Regions from separate parts of the Streptomyces sp. NBC_00370 genome, predicted to be linked through region 1. Evidence: riboswitches for the same ligand, from Rfam matches in the RefSeq annotation. Region 1 holds a riboswitch; each other region holds the start of a gene.
What was found. Region 1 has a riboswitch for cobalamin ahead of OHS57_RS33370 (CbtB domain-containing protein). Riboswitches for the same ligand answer to the same signal wherever they lie in the genome.
Positions count from the first base shown of each region.

Region 2: another riboswitch for cobalamin. It lies ahead of OHS57_RS09115 (cobalamin biosynthesis protein); the one in region 1 lies ahead of OHS57_RS33370 (CbtB domain-containing protein).
Region 3: another riboswitch for cobalamin. It lies ahead of metE (5-methyltetrahydropteroyltriglutamate--homocysteine S-methyltransferase); the one in region 1 lies ahead of OHS57_RS33370 (CbtB domain-containing protein).

Region 1 covers NZ_CP107968.1:7,520,378-7,528,223, reverse strand. The annotation lists gene OHS57_RS33390 (hypothetical protein) at 165-536, opposite strand; gene OHS57_RS33385 (VOC family protein) at 750-1,130, shown strand; gene OHS57_RS33380 (type 1 glutamine amidotransferase domain-containing protein) at 1,207-1,740, opposite strand; gene OHS57_RS33375 (hypothetical protein) at 1,992-2,552, shown strand; adenosylcobalamin (AdoCbl) riboswitch at 2,665-2,760, shown strand; gene OHS57_RS33370 (CbtB domain-containing protein) at 2,805-3,020, shown strand; gene OHS57_RS33365 (CbtA family protein) at 3,041-3,808, shown strand; gene OHS57_RS33360 (aldo/keto reductase) at 3,873-4,853, shown strand; gene OHS57_RS33355 (hypothetical protein) at 4,823-5,311, opposite strand; gene OHS57_RS33350 (DUF6479 family protein) at 5,416-5,766, shown strand; gene OHS57_RS33345 (SigB/SigF/SigG family RNA polymerase sigma factor) at 5,807-6,637, opposite strand; gene OHS57_RS33340 (iron-containing redox enzyme family protein) at 6,752-7,765, shown strand; gene OHS57_RS33335 (CDGSH iron-sulfur domain-containing protein) at 7,832-7,846, shown strand, end outside.
Region 2 covers NZ_CP107968.1:2,098,830-2,106,675, reverse strand. The annotation lists gene OHS57_RS09120 (cobyric acid synthase) at 1-1,455, opposite strand, end outside; gene OHS57_RS09115 (cobalamin biosynthesis protein) at 1,452-2,459, opposite strand; cobalamin riboswitch at 2,493-2,615, opposite strand; gene OHS57_RS09110 (hypothetical protein) at 2,728-2,925, opposite strand; gene OHS57_RS09105 (inorganic phosphate transporter) at 2,938-4,176, opposite strand; gene OHS57_RS09100 (class II aldolase/adducin family protein) at 4,384-5,034, shown strand; gene OHS57_RS09095 (alpha/beta hydrolase) at 5,116-6,243, shown strand; gene OHS57_RS09090 (hypothetical protein) at 6,378-7,763, shown strand; gene OHS57_RS09085 (VOC family protein) at 7,829-7,846, opposite strand, start outside.
Region 3 covers NZ_CP107968.1:7,720,630-7,728,475, reverse strand. The annotation lists gene OHS57_RS34245 (LamG-like jellyroll fold domain-containing protein) at 1-16, opposite strand, end outside; gene metE (5-methyltetrahydropteroyltriglutamate--homocysteine S-methyltransferase) at 219-2,543, opposite strand; cobalamin riboswitch at 2,706-2,925, opposite strand; gene qcrB (cytochrome bc1 complex cytochrome b subunit) at 3,022-4,581, opposite strand; gene OHS57_RS34230 (DeoR/GlpR family DNA-binding transcription regulator) at 4,737-5,492, opposite strand; gene OHS57_RS34225 (MFS transporter) at 5,567-6,784, shown strand; gene OHS57_RS34220 (alpha/beta fold hydrolase) at 6,818-7,579, shown strand; gene OHS57_RS34215 (family 2B encapsulin nanocompartment shell protein) at 7,828-7,846, shown strand, end outside.

The sequences.
Region 1 (7,846 bases):
GCTCCTCACAGAGAGGCCCACATGCTTCACGGCGTTGTGCCTACGGCGTAGCAACGACCCCCGAACACGAAGCGTGAGCAACAGCCACTTCTGGGTCACCAACAGACTGACCCCGTTGCGCCGGATGCGCAACACAAGCGGCTGTCGCCCCGCCGTCGGCCCCGTCAGCGGTGGCTTTCCAGCCGCAGCGTGACTTCCTCCTCCTGGTCGCCCGCCGCCGTACCCACGACCCGTACGGAGAAGGCGGAGGTGAGCGCCGCGTGCAGGGCGTCCACCGCCTTGTGGCCGCCCTGGAGGGTGGCGGTGACGGGCGAGGACAGCTCGGCGGGCGCCGCCTCGCCGCGTACGTCCGCCACGTCGAAGGTGGCCGTCCAGACGGCCTGCCGGTCGGCCGGCACGTCCTGGGGTACGTCGTCGGCGGCGCGGTCGGAGGCGAAGGCCGTGCCGAGGACCGCGAACACCGTGTGGGCGTCCTCCTTGGCCTGTCCGCCGAGTTGCACCGCGACCTCGGTCGCCGACTGTTCAGCGTTGCTCATGGGGTTGTTCCTCTCTGCGCCGAAGCTGTACGTGGAAGCCTGGGAAGGGATCGCTCCCAGGCTCTCCCCCGGGCCGTCGGAGTGCGACCGGAACCGGTCGGCCGGATGAAGCGCCGGCGGCCCGGGTACCCGCTGGGCAGCGGGCCAACCACCGGGCGCCCCGACGGGCCACGGCAGCTGTGTGCCCGTCAGGGCCGGGGGTACACGGTCGGCATGACCGTCGCCAAGACCAGCGTCCTCGTCCTCGACTGTGCCGAACCCGCCGACCTCGCCGAGTTCTACGCCACCTTCTTCGAAGCGGAGATCAAGATCGGTACCGACCCGGACTTCGTGGAGATCGTCGGACAGTCCGGCGTCCATCTCGCGATCCGCAGGGACCACGGCTACGCGCCTGCCAGCTGGCCCCGGCCCGAAACCTCTCAACAGGCCCATCTGCGCATCATGGTGGCCCGCGAGGACATCGACGAGGCGGAGCGTGAGGCGATCAGCCTCGGCGCACGCCCGCTGGACACCAAGGACAACGGCGGCCCGCGCGACACGCGCGTCTACTCGGACCCGGCGGGGCACTCCTTCACGCTGGCCGTCCAGCCGTAACGACGATGTCCGGCGTCCCGCCGTGGCGGGGCGCCGGACAGAGCCGGTCCGGGGTACAGGCTGCCTCGCGGAGGACTCAACCGCCGAACTGCTGGATGAACGCCTCGCAGAACGCCTTCAGATCGTCCGGCTTGCGGCTGGTGATGAGCGGGCTGGGCGCGGCGGTGCAGACCTTGACCTGCTCGTCCACCCAGGTACCGCCGGCGTTGCGGATGTCGGTCCGCAGGCTCGGCCAGGACGTCAGCGTCCTGTTACGCACCACATCGGCCTCGATGAGCGTCCACGGGGCGTGGCAGATCGCCGCCACCGGCTTGCCCGCGTCGAAGAACGCCTTCACGAAGGCCACCGCCGCGGGATCCGTCCGCAGCGCGTCGGGGTTGGCGACACCGCCGGGCAGCACGAGACCGTCGTAGTCCTCGACGGAGCTCTGCGCCACCGTCCGGTCGACGGGGAAGGTGTCCGCCTTGTCGAGGTGGTTGAACGCCTGCACCTGGCCCGGCGCGGTCGAGATCAGCTCGCGCTCGCCGCGCGCCTCCCCCACCGCCTTCCAGGGTTCGGTCAGCTCGACCTGCTCCACGCCTTCGGGAGCAACGAGAAATGCCACTCGCATCCGGATCACGTCCTTTCTCGTCATGTACAGCTGTGTTCGTCTGCCCGACGACGGGCGCCCGACACGCAGGCGGCCCGTGGACCGAGCCGGCCGGCCCCGCACGATTCTTACCGGAATGTGCCGGGCGGGCATGTCGAGTGACGCCGGGGGCTGCCGGGCGGCGTCAGGCGGGCGTCAAAGCCGCACGCGGTCGCGTCAGCCGTCCGTCAAGGCGTGGAGCGCCGGTCCGTTCCGTGCCTAGAGTCACCGCCATGGGACGACGTCGGGCGGGAGGGGCGGCCACGGGGCCCGGCGCCGGCAGCCGGGGCGCGCCGGGCACGGTGTACGACGACCGCTGGGCCGGTGAGGCCCGGCAGGCGGCGGGGTGCGCAGGGGTGTTGCTGACCCTGCTGCTGGTGGTCGACGGCGCTTCGGGCGATCTGACCCTGCGGCACGCCGTGTTCTGGACCGGGCTCGCCGTGCTGCTGTTCGTCGTACTCGTACCGGCCCGGGTGTCGGCGGGGGCCGGCTGGCTGGCCTCGCGCGGGCTGCTCGGCGAGCATCGGGTGCGTACGGACCGGCTGTTGTCGGTCCGTATGTCCGACGGGGTGGCCCAGCGCCTCGTCCTGTGCGACACGGAGGGCGGCAGGGTCGAGGTCGATCCGCGGGTGCTCGTCGCGGCGCCGCAGCTCTGGTACCGGCTGGAGACGGACGCCCTCGGGTCGCTGAGAGACGGCCGGCCGCTGTACGGCGCCGATACGCTCCGCAGGCTCACCGGACGCCTGGACGGCGCGGCGGCCGAGGCGGTCTTCCGCTCGTCCGGCCTGCGCTGAGCGTCCCGGTCCCGGCCGCCGCGGACCGTGCGTACGGCGTGGGCCCGGACGCGGGCACGAGGGGTGCACTGTGGCGTCACGGGGCCGACGGGCGGTACGGTGCCGAGGACATGACGAGGGTGTGACGGAAGTCCGGTGAGAATCCGGCACGGTCGCGCCACTGTGGACCCGCGGTTCGCCGCGGGAAGTCAGACCCGGCACCTTCGTCTCAGGCACCACGATCGGGACGCGTGTTCCCCAGGAGGTTCGGCCATGGCACAGTCTGCCGCCCCCACCACCGGCTCCACAGCCGTCGCACCCATCTCGCTCAAGGCGATAGCGCCCTGGGCGGTCTTCTTCGGCGTTCTGATGCTGTTCCTGCTGTACTTCGTCGGCGCCGAGCAGGGCGCCACCTCTGTCTTCTCCGGCACCGACATCCACGAGTGGGTCCATGACGGACGCCATCTCCTCGGCTTCCCCTGCCACTGAGAGACCGAGGAAATCCGCTCATGAACTCCATATCCGTCAGGGCCCTGTTGGTGCGCGGCATGCTCGCGGGGCTCGCCGCAGGCGTGCTCGCCCTCGTCGTCGCCTATCTGCTCGGTGAGCCGAGGATCGACTCGGCCATCGCGTTCGAGGACTCGCACAGCCACGAGCACGAGATGGAAGTCGTCAGCCGCTCGCTCCAGTCCACCGCCGGACTCGCCACGGGCGTCCTGGTGTTCGGCGTCGCCGTCGGCGGTATCGCCGCGCTCGCGTTCTGTGTCGCGCTCGGCCGGATCGGCGCCTTCGGGCCCCGGGCCACGGCGATGCTGCTCGCGGGCGGTGCGCTGCTCACCGTCTACGTCGTGCCGTTCCTCAAGTACCCGGCCAATCCGCCGTCGGTGGGCGACCCGGGGACCATCGGCAAGCGCAGTACGCTGTATGTGCTGATGATCGTGCTGAGTGTGCTGCTGGCCGTGGCGGCCGTCATCTTCGGCAAGCGGCTGGCACCGCGGCTCGGCAACTGGAACGCGACGGTCGCCGCCGTCGTCGGCTTCGGTGTGCTGGTCGGCCTCGCGTACGCGTTCCTGCCCACCGTCAACGAAGTGCCCAAGGACTTCCCGGCGCCGCTGCTCTGGCAGTTCAGGGTGGCCTCGCTGGCCATCCAGATCACCATGTGGAGCGCCTTCGGGCTGATCTTCGGCCATCTCGCCCAGCGGCTCCTCGCTCCGGAGACCGTTCCGGCGGTGCGCCGCAGCAGTCCGGACGACCGGGTCGGCGCCCCGGTGAACTGAACCCCGACCACCGTCAGAAACCCGCCGGGGCCCTTCCCGGCGGGTTTCTTCGTGAGGAGAAGCAATGGAGTACGTACGTCTGGGCCGGACCGGTCTTGAGGTGTCCAGGATCGTCCTCGGCTGTATGAGTTTCGGCGACCCGCAGTCCGGGTCCCACCCCTGGTCCCTGCCGCTGGAGGAGTCACGGCCGCTGGTCCGGCAGGCCGTCGAGGCGGGCATCACCACCTTCGACACGGCCAACGTCTACTCGCTCGGGTCGAGCGAGGAGATCGTCGGGCGGCTGCTGGGCGAATTCGCCAAGCGCGAGGAGGTCGTGATCGCCACCAAGGTGAACGGCCGGATGCACGCGGGTCCCAAGGGCGCGGGTCTGTCGCGTGCGGCCATCTTCAGCCAGGCGGAGGCGAGTCTGCGGCGGCTGGGCACTGACTACATCGATCTGTACCAGATCCACCGCTACGACCCGAACACGCCGATCGAGGAGACGATGGAGGCGCTGCACGACCTCGTGCGCGCCGGGAAGGTGCGCTACATCGGGGCCTCCTCGATGTGGACGTGGCAGTTCGCCAACGCCCAGCACACCGCCGAACTGCACGGCTGGACGCCGTTCGTGTCGATGCAGGACCAGTACAGCCTGCTGATGCGCGAGGAGGAGCGGGAGATGCTGCCGTTCTGTCTCGACCAGGGGGTCGGGGTGCTGCCGTGGAGCCCGCTGGCCCGGGGCCGGCTGACCCGCGACTGGGAGGACGACACCACCTCGCGTGCGCGCAGCGACCAGTTCGGCTCCACCCTCTACCGGCAGGCGGAGGACTCCGACCGGGCGACGGTGCGGACGGTGGCCGAACTCGCCGCCGAGCGTGGCGTGTCACGCGCGCAGATCGCGCTGGCCTGGCTGCTGCACCAGCAGGCGGTCACCGCGCCGATCGTCGGCGTCACGAAGGAACAGCATCTCAGCGACGCGGTGGCAGCGGTCGAACTGCGGCTGGACGACGACGAGATCGGCCGGCTCGCCAAGCACTACGCGCCGCGCGCGCCCGAGGGCTTCTGACCGTTCCGTGCGGGGCGGCACACCGTCCAGGCCAGCGCGAGGGCGAGCAGGTCCTCGGCCACGGCACCGGGCCAGTCGGTACCCGCCCTGTCGTGCGCCGTCCGGCGCCACCACGCCCCGGCGAAGGACCCGCCCACGGCGCCCGCGGCGCCCATCGTCGCCGCGACCGCCGGGGGCGGGCCGCCGGGCCTGCGCCCGGCGAGCGCAGCGGCGGCCAGCCCGCCGAACAGCGTCCGGGGCACCAGCCCGGCCGGGGCGAGCCTGCTCGGGGTCCGCGGAAGCTTGTCGCCCACCAACTCGCCCACGGCGCCCACGGAGGCGAGCGCCGTGGCCGGCCGGGAGGCGAGGAGGGCCGCCGGGCGGGATGTCTCCGCCGCGTCCGTCGTCAGCGCGACCGCCGCGGTGCCCAGCTGGCTGCGCAGCCCGGACACCACTCCCACCAGTACTTCGCGGATCATGTGGCACGTCCAATCTCGTAGGTGTGCGGTACGGGTGCGCGATGCAGGTGCGTGATGTGGCGGTATGACCCGATTTTTCGGGGTACTCGATTACCATGAACACGATGAACTGGGATCTAGCGTCCTCCCCCGGCGTGACGGCCATTCTCGTGCCCATCGTGGGCCTGATCGTGGTCGGTGTGCTGATCGGCGCCTTCTTGTGGGGACGCAGGATCAGAGACCACGAGTCCGTACCGCCCCGGCCCGACGAGCAGACGAAACTCCCGGACGAGGGCCCCGTCCGGGAGATCCTGGAGAACCGCGAACCGGACGAAGTACCGGAGTCCGACGAGCGGCTGATGCCGGGCGAGCTGAAGGGCAACGGCACGATCGGTTCGCGGTCGGCGCCACTGAAGAAGACCCCGAAGTGGAACGAGGACTCCGGCGGGAGCTTCGGCAGCGGCGGGTTCCGCTGAGCGTGCCGCCGCACCGGCCCCGGGTCCCCGGGCCACGCGCTCACGCGCACTCGTCGTCGTCCGCGAGGATCCCGTCCAGGATCTCGTCCCTGATCCGCGTGCACGAGCCGCTGATCAGCCGGGACACATGCATCTGCGACATGCCCAGCTCCTTGGCGATCATGCTCTGGGTCATCCCGCAGAAGAACCGCAGGTACAGGATCCGCCGGTCCCTGTCCGGCAGCGAGCCGAGCCCGGGCCGCACGGCCTCGCGGTCGATGACCACGTCCAGCGCCGGGTCGAGGCCGCCCAGCGTGTCGGAGAGCGAATGCGCGGCGTCGTCCCCCTGGCCGCGGAACTCCGCGTCGAGCGAGAGAGCGGCGAAGCTGTCGATGGCGCGCGTGCCGTCGATGACCTCCTGCTCCGTCAGCCCGGTGTGCGCCGCGATCTCGGTGGCCGTCGGGATCCGTCCGCCGACGCTCTGCGCCAGCTCCTGCCGGGCGACGCGGACCCCGGCCCGCAGCTCCTGGACCCGCCGGGGCACATGCACGCTCCACATGTAGTCGCGGAAGTGGCGCTTGATCTCGCCGTCGATGGTGGGGATCGCGTAGCTCTCGAACGGCTTGCCGCGCGCCGGGTCGTACCGGCTCACCGCCTTGACGAGACCCAGCGAGGCGACCTGCGTCAGATCCTCCAGGGACTCGCCCCGGTTGCGGTAGCGGCACGCCATCCGGTGCGCCAGCGGCAGCCACGCGGTGGCGACCTCCTGCCGGACGCGGACCTTCTCGGCGCCCTCGGGCAGCCGCGCCAGCCTGCGGAAGGCATCCGCCGTATCGGGGGAATCGTCATGCGGATGATTCGATTTGACATTTCCACTCACACGAGAAGGCATTCACATACCCTCCTGTCGAAGGACGACGAAATGTTTGCCCGAAGTGCGCCGATCCAAAACGCGGCCCGGATCCGTCCCATGATTAATCCTGGCAGGTCGGGGCACTCGGCGCGTATGTCAGATACATTTCCCCGGGGAACAGCGGGCCGGACCGAGCCGGAATTGCCGACAGGCCGGGGAGAAATCTCGGCCGCCGTCATCGCGCTGCTCCGCAATTCGGGGGCCGCGCCCTCGGCGGAGACCGTGTCCGCCGCCGATCCCTACGGAGATGATCTCCAACTCGCGCTCTATCTCTGTTACGAGTTGCATTACCGGGGGTTCGCCGGCGTCGCCGCGGAGCGCGAGTGGGATCCCGGGCTGCTGGCCGTCCGCGCGGCGCTGGAGGCGCGGTTCCTGGCGGCCCTGCGCCGCGACGCGACGCGCCACGACGACCTCGGCGAGGCACTGGCGGAGATCCTGACGGAGCCCGTGGACGGCACGGGCGTCTCGCACTTCCTGCGCGACAAGGGCGAGCTGTGGCAGCTGCGCGAGTACGCGGCGCAGCGCTCGCTCTACCACCTGAAGGAGGCCGATCCGCACATCTGGGTGCTGCCGCGCCTCCGGGGCCGGGCCAAGGCGGGGATGGCGGCGATCGAGTTCGACGAGTACGGCGGTGGCCGGGCCGAGCGCATGCACCAGCGGCTCTACGCCGACCTGATGACGGACCTGGACCTCGATCCGGCGTACGGGCACTACCTGGAGGCCGGTACGGCCGAGATCCTGGCCACGGTCAATCTGATGTCGCTGCTCGGCCTGCACCGGCCCCTGCGCGGCGCGCTCGTCGGCCACTTCGCCACGATCGAGATCACCTCGTCCCCCGGCTCGCGGCGGATCGCCGAGGCGATGGAGCGCACCGGCGCCGGCCCCGCCGCTGTGTTCTTCCACAGTGAGCACGTGGAGGCCGACGCGGTGCACGAGCAGGTCGTACGCCACGAGGTCGTCGAAGGACTGCTGGCGGACGAGCCGCATCTCGCCCCCGACATCGCCTTCGGCATCGACGCCACCGGCTATCTGGAGGACCGGCTCGGCGAGCGGCTGCTGTCCGCCTGGCAGGCGGGCGGTACGTCGCTGCGTACCGCACTCGAGTGAGCGCGCCCGCGCGCCCGGCGTACCACGTTCGAGGTTCGACGTTCCAGGAGGAGTGGGTGGTCAGCCATGACGTACGACCCC
Region 2 (7,846 bases), 5.4 Mb from region 1:
GGCGTGCTCCTCGACCAGATCACCCAGCAGGTCCAGCTGCGCCTCCCGCAGCTCCCCGAAACTCGTGTCGGGCGCCGGCACGAACCGCCGCCCCGCCTCCCGCGCCACCTCCGTGAGGAACCGCCGCCGGAACGCGTCGCTCTCCAGCGCCCCGTGCCAGTGCGTGCCCCGCACCGCACCCACCCGGCAGCCGTCCAGCGCCCGCCCCTCCCCGTCGACCACGAACGGCTCGCCGCCCCGCACGTCCGCCACGCCGTGATGGATCTCGTACCCCTCGACGGCCTCGCCCAGCGCGTGACCCACCGGCCGGGCCAGCGTCTTCGCCACGGCGAACCGCACCCGCACCGGCAGCAGTCCGAGCCCCGGCACCACGCCGGCCCGCGACTCGACGTCGTCCTCGACCCGTTCGCCGAGCATCTGGTACCCGCCGCAGATCCCCAGCACCGGCCTGCCGTCCGCCGCCCGCCGGGCTATCGCGTCGGCCAGGCCGCGCTCCCGCAGCCAGCCGAGCGCCTTCACCGTGCCGCGCGTGCCGGGCACCACCACCAGGTCGGCGTCGGCCAGTTCCTCGGGCCGGTCGACGAACCGCACCACCACACCCGGTTCGGCCGCCAGTGCGTCCACATCGGTGAAGTTGGACATCAGCGGCACCGCGCACACCGCCACCCGCAGCACGTCCTCGCCGTACGGCGGCGCGACGCGCGACTCGCGTACGGTGCCGTGCTGCGACACCCGCAGCCCGTCCTCCTCGTCGATGCCGAGCCCGGTCCGCCACGGCAGCACCCCGTAGGTGGCGCGCCCGGTCAGCCCCTTCAGCATGTCGAGCCCCGGTTCGAGCAACGACACGTCGCCGCGGAACTTGTTGATCAGATACCCGGCGACCAGCGACTGGTCCGCCTCGCTCAGCAGCGCCGTCGTGCCGAAGAAGGAGGCGAAGACCCCGCCCCTGTCGATGTCCCCGACGATCACGACCGGCAGTTGGGCGGCCCGCGCGATGCCCATGTTCACGATGTCGGTACGGCGGAGGTTGATCTCGGCGGGACTGCCGGCGCCTTCGCAGATCACCGCGTCGTACGTGCTCCGCAGCTCATCGAGGCAGTCCAGCACGGGCTGGAGCAGTTCGGCCTGCCGGCCGCCGTGGTAGCCGCGCGCGCTCAGCTCGCCCACCGGCCGCCCCATCAGGATCACTTGGCTGCTGCGGTCGCCGCCCGGCTTGAGCAGTACCGGATTCATCAGCGCCGTCGGCTCGACCCTGGCGGCCTGTGCCTGCATGGCCTGGGCCCGGCCGATCTCCGCGCCCTCGCGCGTCACGAACGAGTTGAGCGACATGTTCTGCCCCTTGAAGGGCGCGACCTTCACCCCCTGGCGCACCAGCCACCGGCAGATGCCCGCCGTAACGACGCTCTTGCCCGCGTCGGACGTCGTGCCCGCGACCAGCAGTCCGCCGCCCCTCATATCGACCCCCTCCGACCAACAACTCCGGACCGGAACCTGGACCCGGCCCCGAACCCGGCCCCGACCGCGAACCGCCCCACCGCACAGACGCCCAGCGTGAGCCAGGTGACGCGTCGCGACAGGCGTACCGCACGCTCGATGTCGGCCACCTCGACCGGCCGCCCCGCCGCCCCGTTGAGCACCGGCCGGTGCTCGACCCGGCCGCCGTACGCGAGGGTGCCGCCGAGCCGTACCCCCAGCGCACCGGCGAACGCCGCCTCCACCGGGCCCGCGTTGGGGCTCGGATGGCGGGCCGCGTCGGCGCGTACCGCCCGCAGGGCGCCGCGCGGATCGCCACCGAAGGCGGTCGCCAGCGCGGCGGTGAGCCGGGCCCCGGGCCAGCCGGCCACGTCGTCGAGCCGGGCCGAGGCCCAGCCGAAGCGTCGGTAGGCGGCGGACTTGTGGCCGACCATCGCGTCGAGAGTGTTCACGGCGCGGAATCCGACCAGTCCCGGCACCCCGGCGACCGCGCCCCACACGAGCGCGCCCACCACGGCGTCGGAGGTGTTCTCGGCGACGGACTCGACCACGGCGCGGGCCATCTGTCGCTCGTCCAGGGCCTGCGGATCACGTCCGCAGAGCCGGGGGAGCAGCGTACGGGCCCGCTCGGTGTCCCCGGCGCTCAGCGCTGCTCCGACGGCGCGCGCCTCCCGGCCCAGCGATGTGCCGCCCACGACCGACCAGGTGGCTGCCGCGGTCAGGACGACGGACGCGGCGCGCCGGTCCCGTACGAGCCGACCGGCGAGCGCGGCGGCGCCGGTGGCGCCCGCGACACACACCGCCGTGTGCAGGGCGCCCCAGCCCCGGTGGTCGCGCCACAGGACGCGCTCGACGGCGCCTGCGGAGCGGCCGAAGGCGGCGACGGGGTGTCCCCGCCGTGGGTCGGCGAACAGCAGGTCGGCCAGGAGTCCGGCGGTGGCGCCGTAGGCGAAGACCCGCTCGGCGGCTGAACCGCGGCCAGGCATGGCGAAGTGTCCTCACTCAGGGTCCGCGCCCCGGCTCGACGTGAAGCGGCGGCGAGAGTTCCTGGCTCCTGGGCGCTGCGCTCTCCCAGTGACAGTGGCGGGACCGCGCCGGACTCGCACCGGCTTCCTCTGCTTGCCACCGCGGGACCGGCGCGAACCGGTCCCTTTTGGCCTCGGCAGTCCACCACGCTGTGAGAACAGCCGTCAACTCACCCTTGACCTGCGGTCGAGGGTGAGCGGGACGGTGCGGGCAGGGCCAGGGGCCGGGTCAGGCGACGATGAGGAAGATCCCGTACGCGACGGCGGCCGCGCACAGGGCGAAGCAAGCGTACGCGCCGGACACGGCGGTCGCCGAGCCCTGCTTGGAGAGGCCGATGACCCCGAGGGTGAACAGGCCAACCAGCGCGACGGTGGCCACGAGGCTGACCCCGAAGACGGAGCCGAGAGCCGCCCAGTCGATTTCCATGCTGTTCCGTCCTTACGCCGTGGCCGAGGCCGCTGTGGTGGGAGCCGCCGCGGTCGCGGCCGTGGTCGCGGCCCCGGGGACCGGAGCGGGGGCCGGGATGGTGGCCGACAGATCCTGCGGGAGTCCGACGGACACCGGAACCACGTCGTCCGTACCGCCGACCACATTCGTGGCGTCGACGGGCCGGCGACGGGAGGCCCGCCAGATCACCGCGGACACCAGGATGAGCAGCGCGGCGACGACGGCGACGCCCCAGGGGCCCCGTCCGGTCAGGAACTCCGCGCCCGCCGCGACCAGACCGGCCGCGGGCAGTGTCAGACACCAGGCGACGGCCATCCGGGTCGCGGTGGACCAGTGGACCACCCCGCCCTTGCGGCCGAGCCCCGCGCCCATCACGGCACCGGAGCACGCCTGAGTCGTGGAGAGCGAGAAACCGAGGTGGGAGGAGGCCAGGATGACGGTCGCGGCACTGGTCTGGGCCGCGAAGCCCTGCTGCGGCTTGAGGGTGGTGAGTCCGGTGCCCATGGTGCGGATGATGCGCCAGCCGCCGAGGTAGGTGCCGAGCGCGATGGCCGTGCCGGCCGAGACGATGACCCACAGCGGCGGGTTGGACCCGGGCGCCAGCACACCGCCGGTGACCAGGGCGAGGGTGATCACACCCATGGTCTTCTGCGCGTCGTTGGTGCCGTGGGCGAGGGAGACCAGGGCGGCGGAGGCGATCTGCCCCGCCCGGTACCCCTTGGCGGTGTCCTTCTCGTCGGTGTGCCGTCCGATCCGGTACGTCAGACGGGTGGCGGCCGTCGCGGCGAGCCCCGCGACGACCGGCGCCGCGAGCGCGGGGATGAGCACCTTGGTGACGACGACCCCGCCGTTGACCCCCGACGTACCGACGGACATCAGGGTGGCGCCGATCAGGCCTCCGAAGAGGGCGTGCGAGGAGCTGGACGGCAGGCCCAGCAGCCAGGTGAAGAGATTCCACAGGATGGCGCCGACGAGTGCGGCGAAGATGACTTCGGTCCTGATGCCCTGTTCGTTGATGAGGCCGCCGGAGATGGTCTTGGCGACCTCGACCGACAGGAAGGCGCCGACGAGATTGAGGGCGGCGGACATGGCCACCGCGATCTTTGGCTGGAGAGCGCCGGTCGAGATGGTCGTAGCCATCGCGTTGGCGGTGTCGTGGAAACCGTTCGTGAAATCGAACACGAGAGCCGTCGCGATCACGATCGCGAGCAGCAGCGTGAGGTGCTCCATGCCGTTCAGGCAATCGAATAAGAGTGAACGGAAGATGAACTAGGCAGGTATTTGAGGTGTCTCTCCACGGGGGAGGCCACGGACCGCACCGCACTGCCCGAATTGCGGCCCGCCTGACAGGATCTGCGCATGACAGAGCACCGGACACAGCCGCCCCCGCCAGCGTCGCGGCCACGGCCCCAGCCACGCTCGCGGCAACGGACCTCCGTGGACGACGACGCGGTCAGGCAGGCCTGGCAGGACGTCGTTGCCACCGCCCGCAGGACGGCCGCCGAAGGCCTCGTCGTCGGCACGTCGGGCAACGTGTCGGCCCGCGTCGGCGATCTCGTCCTCGTCACCCCGAGCGCGGTGCCGTACGACCGGCTGACCCCCGACGACACCGTAGCGGTCCGGCTCGACGGGGAGCAGGTCGCCGGATCCCTCCCGCCGACCAGCGAACTGCCGCTGCATCTGGCGGTCTACCGCAGCACCCCGGCCGCCGCCGTCGTCCACACCCACGCCGTGCACGCCACCGCCGTCTCCACGCTCGTCCCCGAGCTGCCCCTGATCCACTACATGGCGGCCGCCCTGGGCGGTCCGGTCCGCGTCGCGCCGTACGCCACGTACGGGACGGACCAGCTCGCCACGTACATGCTCGAAGCACTCCGCGACCGCAGCGCCTGTCTGCTGCGCAACCACGGCACGGTCGCCCACGGCGCCACCCTCGACCAGGCGTACGACCGCACGGCCCAGCTGGAGTGGATGTGCCGCCTGTGGCTGACCGCGTCGGCGGTGCCGGGACACACCCCGACGCTGCTCTCCGAGGCGGAGCTGGCCGAGGTGACGGAGAAACTGAAGGGGTACGGCAAGCAGAGCTGACCCCCGCGACCGGCCGTGTCGAATGTCACCGGTGGTCCCCGTCCACTGGCGGGCCGGGCCGACGGTCACCACACTGTGAGGGTGCGCCCGGCAACAGCGACGGCAGCAGCCGTCACCACGATGATCGGTGTCGGCGCGGCCGCAGTCGCGGCCGGCCGGTACGCCAGCGACGCGGCGCTCAAGCCGCCGCCCGGGCGCGCCCTGCCCGGCGACCCCCGACTGACCGTGCACGCGACGGCCGCGGGACAGATCACCCTGACCCGCTCCTTCGCCTCCCTGCGTCCCGGCACGTACGGACTCCAGGGCCCCGGCATCCACGCCGTCGTCGGACCTGTGCTGCCCGACGTGGACCACTCCCCGGACACCGTCGTACGCCGTCTTGAGCGCGTCAGCCACGGCAAACTCACCCCGGGCAGCCGGGTGCGGCTCACCCCGCAGGTGCACAGCGGCGACCCGGCGACCGCCCTCGGCCTCGACCACCAGGACATCGAGATCCCCGGCGAACTCGGCATGCTGCCCGCCTGGTTCGTGCCCGGCCTCCGCGAGACCTGGGTGATCACCACGCACGGCCTCGGCACGACGCGCGAACACCCCCTGAACCTCATGGACTTCCTCGCGGCGCAGCGCTTCCCCGTGCTGGACCTCGCCTACCGCGGCGACGCCGGAGCGCCCAAGTCCCCCGACGGGATCGGCCATCTCGGCGACTCCGAATCGCGCGACCTGGAGGCGGCCGTCCGGCACGCGGTCCGGCACGGCGCGCAGAGCGTCCTGCTGTACGGCTGGTCGACCGGCGCCTCGATGGCGCTGCGGGTGGCGACCGACTCCGCCATGGCCGGCCGGGTCAGCGGCCTCATCCTGGACTCGCCCGTACTGGACTGGCAGGCCACCCTGCGGGCCCTGGCCACCGCCCGCCGCACGCCGGGCCCGCTGCTGCCCCTCGCCGTACGCGCGGCCCAGGGCAGGACGGGACTGAGCGGCAACCGGCTGCTGCGCGCCACCGACGCCCGGCACCTGCGGGTGCCGACCCTGATCATCCACGGCCCCGACGACACGCTCGCCCCGTGGGGCCCGTCCCGGCAGCTGGCCGCGCACCGCCCCGAAATGGTCACGCTGCACACCGTTCCGCAAGCGCCGCACGCCGCGATGTGGAATGCGGATCCCGACGGCTACGAAGAGACGCTGCGGCGCTTCCTCACCCCCCTGATGTAACGCCCGGAGCAGCCCGAACGCCGCCGCGTCCACGGCGGTTCCGGGCCCGGCCCGCGCACCCCGCCACGCCGTCGCCGGACCGATCCGGCAGGTTCCGTTTGGGCTTTCGGGCAGTCACCGGGAAGACTGCCCCCGTGACGTCCCGAAAGCCTGATGAGCAATTGGCGCGCAACTCCAGACTCCGAATCGTCCGTTCGCGGCCGGTGGCCTCGGCGCGACGGGCCGTGACCGACGGGCGGAACCGGCCGGCCCCCCGCCCGCCCGAGGGCACTCCGCCCCAGGCGGAGCTGGCCCGCCAGGCGAGGGCGGTGCTCGCCGACGCCGTACGGATCGCCCGATGGGCGGCCGTCGACCGGGACCCGGGAGCGGGCAGGCTCGGCGAGCAGGCCCAGGAACGGGCCGCTGCCGCGCTGGAGTTGTCACCCGCTCAGGTGCGCGCCGCGTGGGACCGGGCCAGGCTGGCCGGACTCGTCGAGCTGCACGACGGCGCGGTGCGCCCCGGCTGGCGGCTGCACGCCTGGGACCGCGACGACAGCGCCGTACTGCGCGGCTGGGTCGCGCTCTTCGACGCCTGGTCGCTGGTCCATCTCGCCCCCGCCGACGTCGAACCCGCGACCGTCGCCGAGGTCGTCGAAGCCCTGCCGCAGGTGCTTTCCCTCCTCCAGCTCTCGGCCGGGCCCGTGACGGCCCCCGCCCTGCTCGACCTGTTGCGCAAGCGCGTCGCCGAACTCCACGAGGAGCGCTGCGAGGTGCCGTACGGACCCGGCGCCGACGCCGCGGAGGCGACCGCCGTCACCGTCCCCCTCTCGCCGCTGCTGCACTGGGCCCTGGAAGGCCTGGCGTCGGTCGGCGCGCTCACCCTCGGCGAGGGCCAGGCGACCCTCACCCCGCTCGGCAACTGGGCGGTGTGGGTCAAGCTGGAGCAGATCTGCGTCGCCGCCCAGAGCCCGGCCGGCAACATCGAGCAGTCCGCGCAGGAGATGCTCCGCGGCTGCGCCGGCCTCACCCCCGGCCCCGCCCGCGCCGAGTACCGCGCCTGGCTCGCCGCCCGCACGGCGAGCAGCGCCATCAGCGAACTCCTCACCGTCGCACGGGGCGAGGACGCACTGCTGCGCGGTCTGGCCTTCGAGGCGCTGCGCGTCGTCGGCGCCCCCGCCGAACCCGGCGTACGGGCAGCGGCCGCCGACACCTCACTGCGCCCCTACGCGCTCCTCTGGCTCGCCGAGTACGAGGGCGCCGACCCCGACGACGCCTCCGAGGTCCTCACCCGCGAGGAGTCGACCTGGCTGTGGGTGGACACCGCGGCGGCCGTGGCCGACCACGGCGAGAGCGCGCTTCTGGTGCGCCACCTGGACTCGGCGGTGCAGGGCAACGTCCCCGCGCTCCTCGAAGAGGTACGCGCCGTCGGCCATCCCCGTACGGTCCAGGTGCTGGTCGCCCTGGCGGCGGCGCACCCGGACCCGGCCCTGGCCAAGGCGGTCCGCAGGGCGGCCTTCCAGGTCCACAACGGAGGCGCCTGAGCACCGGCCCCCGGCCCCCGGCCCCCGGTCCTCCCGCCCCCACCTGGGCCCGCACTCCGGCCCCCTCAGACCTCGGCTCCCGG
Region 3 (7,846 bases), 200 kb from region 1:
CAGGAGAGCCGTCCATGATTTCCGCTCCGCACGTTGAGAAAGGGGGATTCGAACGGCGTCACGGTACGGATCATGTCGGAACGGCAAGATTGCTCATCGGCTGCGGACTGCCGAACACTCCCCCAACACCGCGGCGGTCAGCGACTCCGACACGCGGGCAGCACCAGGCAGGTCCGGGGCAGACACCCGTGGTGTCCGCCCCGGACCGCTTCCGTCGGTCAGGAGCCCTCGGTGGCCAGTTCGGCGCGGATCTCGCGGGCGGCCGCGACCAGGTTCTCCAGCGAGGCCCGGGTCTCGGGCCAGCCGCGGGTCTTCAGGCCGCAGTCGGGGTTGACCCACAGCCGCTCGGCCGGGATGGCCTCAAGTCCCTTACGCAGCAGGGCCGCCGCCTCTTCGGCGCTCGGCACGCGCGGCGAGTGGATGTCGTACACGCCGGGGCCCGCCTCACGCGGGTAGCCGTGTGCGGCGAGTTCGCCGGCGACCTGCATGTGCGAGCGGGCGGCCTCCAGGCTGATGACGTCGGCGTCGAGGTCGTCGATGGCCTGCACGATGTCGCCGAACTCGGCGTAGCACATGTGCGTGTGGATCTGGGTGGCCGGGCCGACACCGCTGGTGGTGAGCCGGAACGACTCGGTGGCCCAGTCCAGGTAGGCGGCGTGGTCGGCGGCACGCAGCGGCAGCGTTTCGCGCAGGGCAGGCTCGTCGACCTGGATGACCGAAGTACCGGCCGCCTCAAGGTCGTTCACTTCGTCGCGCAGCGCGAGGGCGACCTGGCGCGCGGTGTCGCCGAGCGGCTGGTCGTCGCGGACGAAGGACCAGGCCAGCATGGTGACGGGTCCGGTGAGCATGCCCTTGACCGGGCGGTCGGTCAGGGACTGCGCGTACGTCGTCCAGCGCACCGTCATCGGCTCGGGCCGTGAGATGTCGCCGGCCAGCACCGGCGGCCGGACGTACCGGGTGCCGTAGGACTGCACCCAGCCGTGCTGCGTCGCCAGATAGCCGGTCAGCTGCTCGGCGAAGTACTGCACCATGTCGTTGCGTTCGGGCTCGCCGTGCACCAGGACGTCGATCCCGGCCTTCTCCTGGAAGGACAGGACGTCCCTGATCTCGTTCTTGATGCGCTCCTCGTACCCGGCGGTGTCGATCCGGCCGGTCCGCACGTCGGCCCGGGCGGTGCGCAGTTCGTCGGTCTGCGGGAACGAGCCGATGGTCGTGGTCGGCAGCAGCGGGAGCCCGAGGTGCGCGCGCTGGGTGAGGGTCCGCTCGGGGTACGGCTGCGAGCGCCGCCCGTCGGCGTCGGTGATGGCCGCGGTACGGGCCCGTACCGCGGGGTCGCTGGTCAGTTCCGACCCGGCGCGGGAGGCCAGATCGGCGCGGTTGGAGGCGAGTTCGGCAGCGATGGCATCGGTGCCCCGTGCCAGACCGCGCGCCAGGACGGCGATCTCCTGCGTCTTCTGCCGGGCGAACGCGAGCCAGCGGGCGATCTGCGGATCGATGTCGCGCTCGGCGTCTGCGTCCAGCGGTACGTGCAGGAGCGAGCAGGACGACGAGACGTCGACCCGGTCCGCGAGACCGAGGAGGGTGCCCAGCGTGGCCAGTGAATTCTCGTAGTCGTTGATCCAGATGTTGCGGCCGTTGACGACGCCGGCGACCAGCCGCTTGCCGGGCAGTCCGCCGGCCGCTGCGAGGTCTTCGAGGTTGGCGGCGCCCGACTCGGTGAAGTCGAGGGCGAGGCCTTCGACCGGCGCCTTGGCCAGGACGGCCAGCGCCTCGCCGAGCCGCCCGAAGTACGAGGCGACGAGCAGCTTCGGCCGGTCGGCCGCGCCGCCCAGGTCGCGGTAGGCGCGGGCGGCGGCGTTCAGTTCGGCGGGGGTGCGGTCCTGCACCAGCGCGGGCTCGTCGAGCTGCACCCACTGGGCGCCGGCCGCCCGCAGATCGGCCAGCACCTCGGCGTACACCGGCAGCAGCCGGTCCAGCAGGGTCAGCGGCTCGAAGTCGGCCGCGACGCCGGGCGCGGGCTTGGCGAGCAGCAGGTACGTGACCGGGCCGACGAGGACCGGCCGCGCGGTGTGCCCGAGCGCGACAGCCTCCTTCAGCTCGGTGACCTGCTTGCCGGAGTCGGCGGTGAAGACGGTGTCCGGGCCCAGCTCCGGCACGAGGTAGTGGTAGTTCGTGTCGAACCACTTGGTCATTTCGAGCGGGGCGATGTCCTGATTGCCCCGGGCCATCGCGAAATACCCGTCGAGCGCGTCGGCGCCGACCGCCGCGCGGTGCCGCTCGGGGACAGCGCCGACCATGACGCTGGTGTCCAGAACATGGTCGTAGTACGAGAAGTCACCGGACGGCACCTCCTCGATGCCGGCCTCGGCCAGCTGCTGCCAGTTCGAACGGCGCAGGCCTGCCGCGGTCTCCCGGAGGGCGTCGGCGGTGACTCGGCCCTTCCAGTACCCCTCGACGGCCTTTTTCAGTTCACGGTTCTGACCCTGGCGGGGGTAGCCGTGGACGGTGGCTCGTGCTGCCGCGGCTGCGGGCTTCGCTGTCACGGAACTCTCCTTCGCGAGATGTGTCCTGGTATCCCGGGGACGGGACCGCGGACGCGAAGGGACGGACCAACCGGGCCGCCCGCGAGGCTGTGCCGCCGCGTATGCCGCTCGATGTGTACGCCGACCCGCCCACGAGGTCACCGGGATGTCCGCGCGCGATCGGTCGCGCACGGGCAACGGGCAGGTCTTCGGACTCGTGGGCTCGTCTCGTGAAGGTCACGGGACACCTAATGGCCGTCGCTTCCCAGACCCGGCCGGGTCCAGTGCGTATGACGGCGGTCGTTCCCACTCACCGCTGCGGGGCAGTCCCGGATTCTCACCGGGTTCCCTCTTACGAAGCCCTCTCTGGCGGACAGGGCTCACCAGTCGCACGGACCAGCCTAGAGGGAAGAACGGCCCGCGCGCACCCTCGCCCGCAATCCGGGACCACGTCGGACACCTGGGTGCGCGCCGCTCGGCGCACGCCGGCCACCGCCCGTCACACCCGCGACTTCTCGTCGTAGAAGGCCCGTGACAGCCGTACGCGCACCCGCTGGGCCAGGCCGGTTCTGCGGGTCACGCCGTTGCTGTCCGTCGCGGGGCCGAGCTGGAGCGGCTGCGGCTGTTCGCCCTGCGTCAGGGTGAACAGTTCGGCCGGCGAGAGCCGCTCGTGCACCTCGACGAACTCGCCGTGCGGCAGCCGCTTGACGATGCCGGTCTCCCTGCCGTGCAGCACCTTCTCCCGGTCGCGCCGCCGCAGTCCCAGACAGACGCGTCGGGTCACGACGAAGACGATCACCGGCATCACGAAGAACGCGACCCGCACGGTCCAGGTGATGGCGTTGATGGACAGATGGAAGTGGGTCGCCCACAGGTCGTTCCCGCCTCCGACCAGCAGGACCAGGTACTCACTGATCCACGCGGCGCCGATGGCCGTACGGACCGGCCGGTCGCGCGGCCGGTCCAGCAGATGGTGTTCGCGGCGGTCGCCGGTTATCCATGCCTCGACGAACGGATAGGCCCCGATGAAGACCAGCATCAGCGGGAAGACCATCAGCGGCACGAACACACCGAGGACGAGTGTGTGACCCCAGGCGTTGATCTCCCAGCCCGGCATGATGCGGATCAGTCCCTCGGAGAAGCCGAGGTACCAGTCGGGCTGGGCACCGGTCGACACCTGGTCGGGGCGGTAAGGGCCGTACGACCAGACGGGGTTGATCGCCGCGACCGCCGCGATCACCGCGATCGTCCCGAAGACCAGGAAGAAGAAGCCGCCGGCCTTCGCCATGTACACCGGCATCAGCGGCGCCCCCACGACGTTCTTCTCCGTCCGTCCGGGGCCCGGGAATTGGGTGTGCTTGTGGTAGACGACGAGGATCAGATGGACGACGACGAGCGCGGCGATGATCCCCGGGAACAGCAGCACATGCACGGAGTAGAAGCGCGACACGATGTCGTGTCCCGGGAACTCCCCGCCGAACAGGAACATCGACAGGTACGTGCCGACGACGGGCGTGGAGAGGACGGCGCCGTCCACGAAGCGCATCCCCGTACCGGACAGCAGGTCGTCCGGCAGCGAGTAGCCGGTCAGCCCCTCGAAGAGCCCGATGATCAGCATCAGCCAGCCGAACAGCCAGTTGATCTCGCGGGGCTTGCGGAACGAGCCGGTGAAGAAGTGCCGCATCATGTGCACGAGCAGCGCGGCGAGGAAGACGAGTGCGGCCCAGTGGTGGATCTGCCGGATCAGCAGTCCGCCGCGCACGTCGAAGCTGATGTCCAGCGTGGAGGCGTACGCCTCCGACATCCTGATGCCGTTCAGCGGGGCGTAACTCCCGTGGTACACCACCTCGTTCATCGACGGGTGGAAGAAGAGAGTCAGGTAGACGCCCGTGAGGACGAGGATGATGAAGCTGTAGAGGCAGATCTCGCCCAGCATGAAGGACCAGTGGTCCGGGAAGACCTTGCGCAAATAGGTCCTGCCCAGGCCGTAGATGCCGAGCCGGCCGTCCGCCCAGTCGGCCATGCGCTCACCCGCGGGTGCCTGTCGTGTCGTGCTCATCCGTGTCCCCCAGAAACGGCCAGGATGGACAGTTCCGTCCGGACACATGACGGCGCGGGGGGCGCGGTTGTGACACCGACAGGGCCTGATGTGGCGCAGGACACACGGTCGTTGGCCGCGACGTAGGGTGCGATCGCAGCGGGGTCAGCCAGGAGTCACACCTTCCGTACGGTGACCCCGGCCGCGGTCAGCCCGTCGATCTCGTCCTGCGGGGCGGACCGCTCGGTCACCACGGCGTGCAGCGCGGCGGCCGGGGCGACGAACGCCAGGGCCGTACGGGAGAGTTTGGCGGCCTCGGCCACGGCGATGACCCGGCGGGCCGAGGTGATCGCGGCGCGCTTGATCGTCGCGTCGGCGAGATCGTACGCGGTCAGGCCGTCGGCCACGGTCAGGCCGCAGCAGCCGATGACGGCGGTGTCGAAGCGCAGGGCGGCGAGCGACGCCTCGGCCAGCGGTCCGGTCAGGGCCAGTTCGCCGGGGCGCGGCTGACCGCCGGGCAGCAGCAGCGTCAACTGTGTGCCGCTGGTGAGTTCGTTGGCCGCGTGCAGGGACAACGGCATGACGGTCAGCCGTCGGTGCTGAAGCGCGCGGGCCACTTCCAGACAGGTGGTGCCGCTGTCGATGACGACCGACTCACCCTCCGCGATCATGGTGGCGACCTCGGCGGCGATGAGCTGTTTCGCCTCAAGGCCTTCCTGGGTCCTGAGCGCGAAGGGCGGCTCCTCGCCGCGCAGCAGCAGGCTTCGCGCGCCGCCGCGGTAGCGCTCCAGGACCCCCTGGTCGGCCAGCACCTCCAGATCACGGCGGACGGTCATCTCTGAGGCGCCGGTGAGCTCGGCCAGCTCGGCGACGCTGCGTCGGCCGGTCTCGCGCACCGCGTCGCTGATCTGCCTCAGTCGGTCTGTGCTCATATCCCACATTGAACATCGGATGCGTTTGAAACGCAATCTTGTGAACACTTTCCATGTTCGTTATGTTCGTAACCATGGACAGATCACTTCGCGCCGGCCGACTGGCCACGTTCGCCTACTTCGTTCTCAACGGGTTCATCATGGGGATCTGGATCGTCCACATCCCCACCGTCGAGCAGCGGACCGGCGTCAGCCACGCGTTGCTCGGCTGGCTCCTGCTGCTGCTCGGCGGCAGCGCCTTCGCGGGTATGCAGCTGGTGGGGCCACTGACCGACCGGTTCGGCGCCCGGAAGGTCGTCCCCGTGAGCGCGGCCGTGTGCAGTGCGGCGCTGGTGCTGCCCGGTCTGGCCACCAACGCCTGGACGCTGGGCGGCGCCCTGGTGGTGCTGGGCTTCGGCAACGGCTGTCTGGACGTGAGCATGAACGCGCACGCGGTACGCGTCGAGCGCGGCTACGCGCGGCCCATCATGTCCGCCTTCCACGCGCTGTTCTCCATCGGCGGCGTGCTCGCCGCGCTCGTCGGCGCGCTCACCCTGCGGGCGGGCTGGAGCGCCGCGACGACGCTCGGCATCATGGCGCTGCTGGGCATCGTCACGGCCGGTCTCGTCGCCCCCGCACTGCTGCGGCCCGAGCCCGTTCTCCATGAGGACGGCGCCCGCCCGGCAGCCTCGGCGGGCAAGCGCAGGACACCCCGGCGCATCTGGATCCTGGCCGTGCTCGCCTTCATGCTGATGCTCTGCGAGGGCGTGGCCAACGACTGGAGCACGCTCCAGCTGCATGACGTGCTCGACGCACCCGCTGCCACCGCCGCCTTCGCCTACGGGGCCTTCGCCACCGCCATGACCGTCGGCCGCCTGGTCACCGACCGGGTGGCCGCGCGGGTCGGACCGGTCGCCGTGCTGCGCTGGGGCTCGGCCCTGGCCGCCGTCGGCCTGACCCTGGCCGCGCTGTCCCCTGCCGTCCCCCCGGCGCTGGTCGGCTGGGCCCTCTTCGGTGCCGGTCTGTCGGGCTGCATCCCGCAGCTCTTCAGCGCCGCAGGCCACACCGACCCGGAGGCGGCCGGAACCAACGTGTCGCGTGTGGCGGGTCTCGGCTACCTGGGCATGCTCGCGGGACCTGCCGTGATCGGGCCGCTGACCGCGTTCGTACCGCTCAACGTCACGTTCTTCCTGCCCGTGGCCTTCTGCGTACTGGCCGGCTTCACGGCCAGGATCCTGCACGCGAAGCCGTCGGCGCCGGCCGAGGGGGAGAAGACCCCGGTCGCCAACACGAAGGCGTCCCAGGAGGTCTGATCCACACGAAAAACCCTGGATATGCTCGGCCCCATGCCGAGCCCCGCCGTGTCCTTCTTCCCCGCCCGTGACGGTGTCCGCCTCGGCTACCGGGAACTGGGCGAGGGCAGGCCGCTGGTCCTGCTGCACGGCATCTCCACGGACGCGACGCTGTGGCTGCGGCACGGTCAGGCCGAGACGATCGCGGCGCACGGCTACCGCGTGATCCTGCCGGACTTCCGCGGCCACGGCGCGAGCGCGAAGCCCCAGGAGGCCGAGGCGTATCCCGCCGACGTACTGACCGACGACGCCTTCGCGCTCCTCGACCACCTGGGGCTGGACGACTACGACCTCGGCGGCTACTCGCTGGGGGCGCGCATCGTGGTGCGGATGCTGGTGCGCGGCGCCACACCCGGGCGGGCGGTGGCCGCGGGGCAGGGGCTGCGGCAGGTGCTCGGCTTCGGCGGCGGTGCGGGCTCGTTCATGCGGCAGGTCTACGCAGGATCGGCGTCCTTCACGCCGGGTTCGCGGGAGGAGCGGGCGGCGCAACGGCTCCTGGCGGGCGGCGGGGACCCGGTCGCGCTCGTACATGTGCTGGATTCGATCGTCGCCACGCCGGTGGAACTGCTCGGCAGCGTTCAGGTACCGACCCTTGTGATGGTGGGCAGCGAGGACGAGCGGGCCGACTCGGCGGACGCACTGGCAGAGGCGCTGCCCTACGGCACGCGCGCCGTGGTGCCGGGAAACCACGGGACGGCCGTCGCGGCACCGGAGTTCACCGCTTCGATCGTGGATTTCCTCACCGACCACCGGTGAGGGCCGGGCTCACCCAGTCCGTATACCGCCGGTCACGGCGATAAACCTGATGCGTGGCGAGATCGCCGCATCGAAGTAACTCAACCGGGATCCCGGGCGAGTTGGGCACACGCCCCGTTACGGTTCCTTGGTGTCTGGACGGATTGCCAACGATTCACCCTCTGCCTCCCGATAACTCCTCCTATCTCCTCTTTTCTCGCCTGGCGCGCGCACGCCCATCACCGCCGCCGTAAAGGAGCAGTCGCCCGATGACCGTAGAGACCAGTC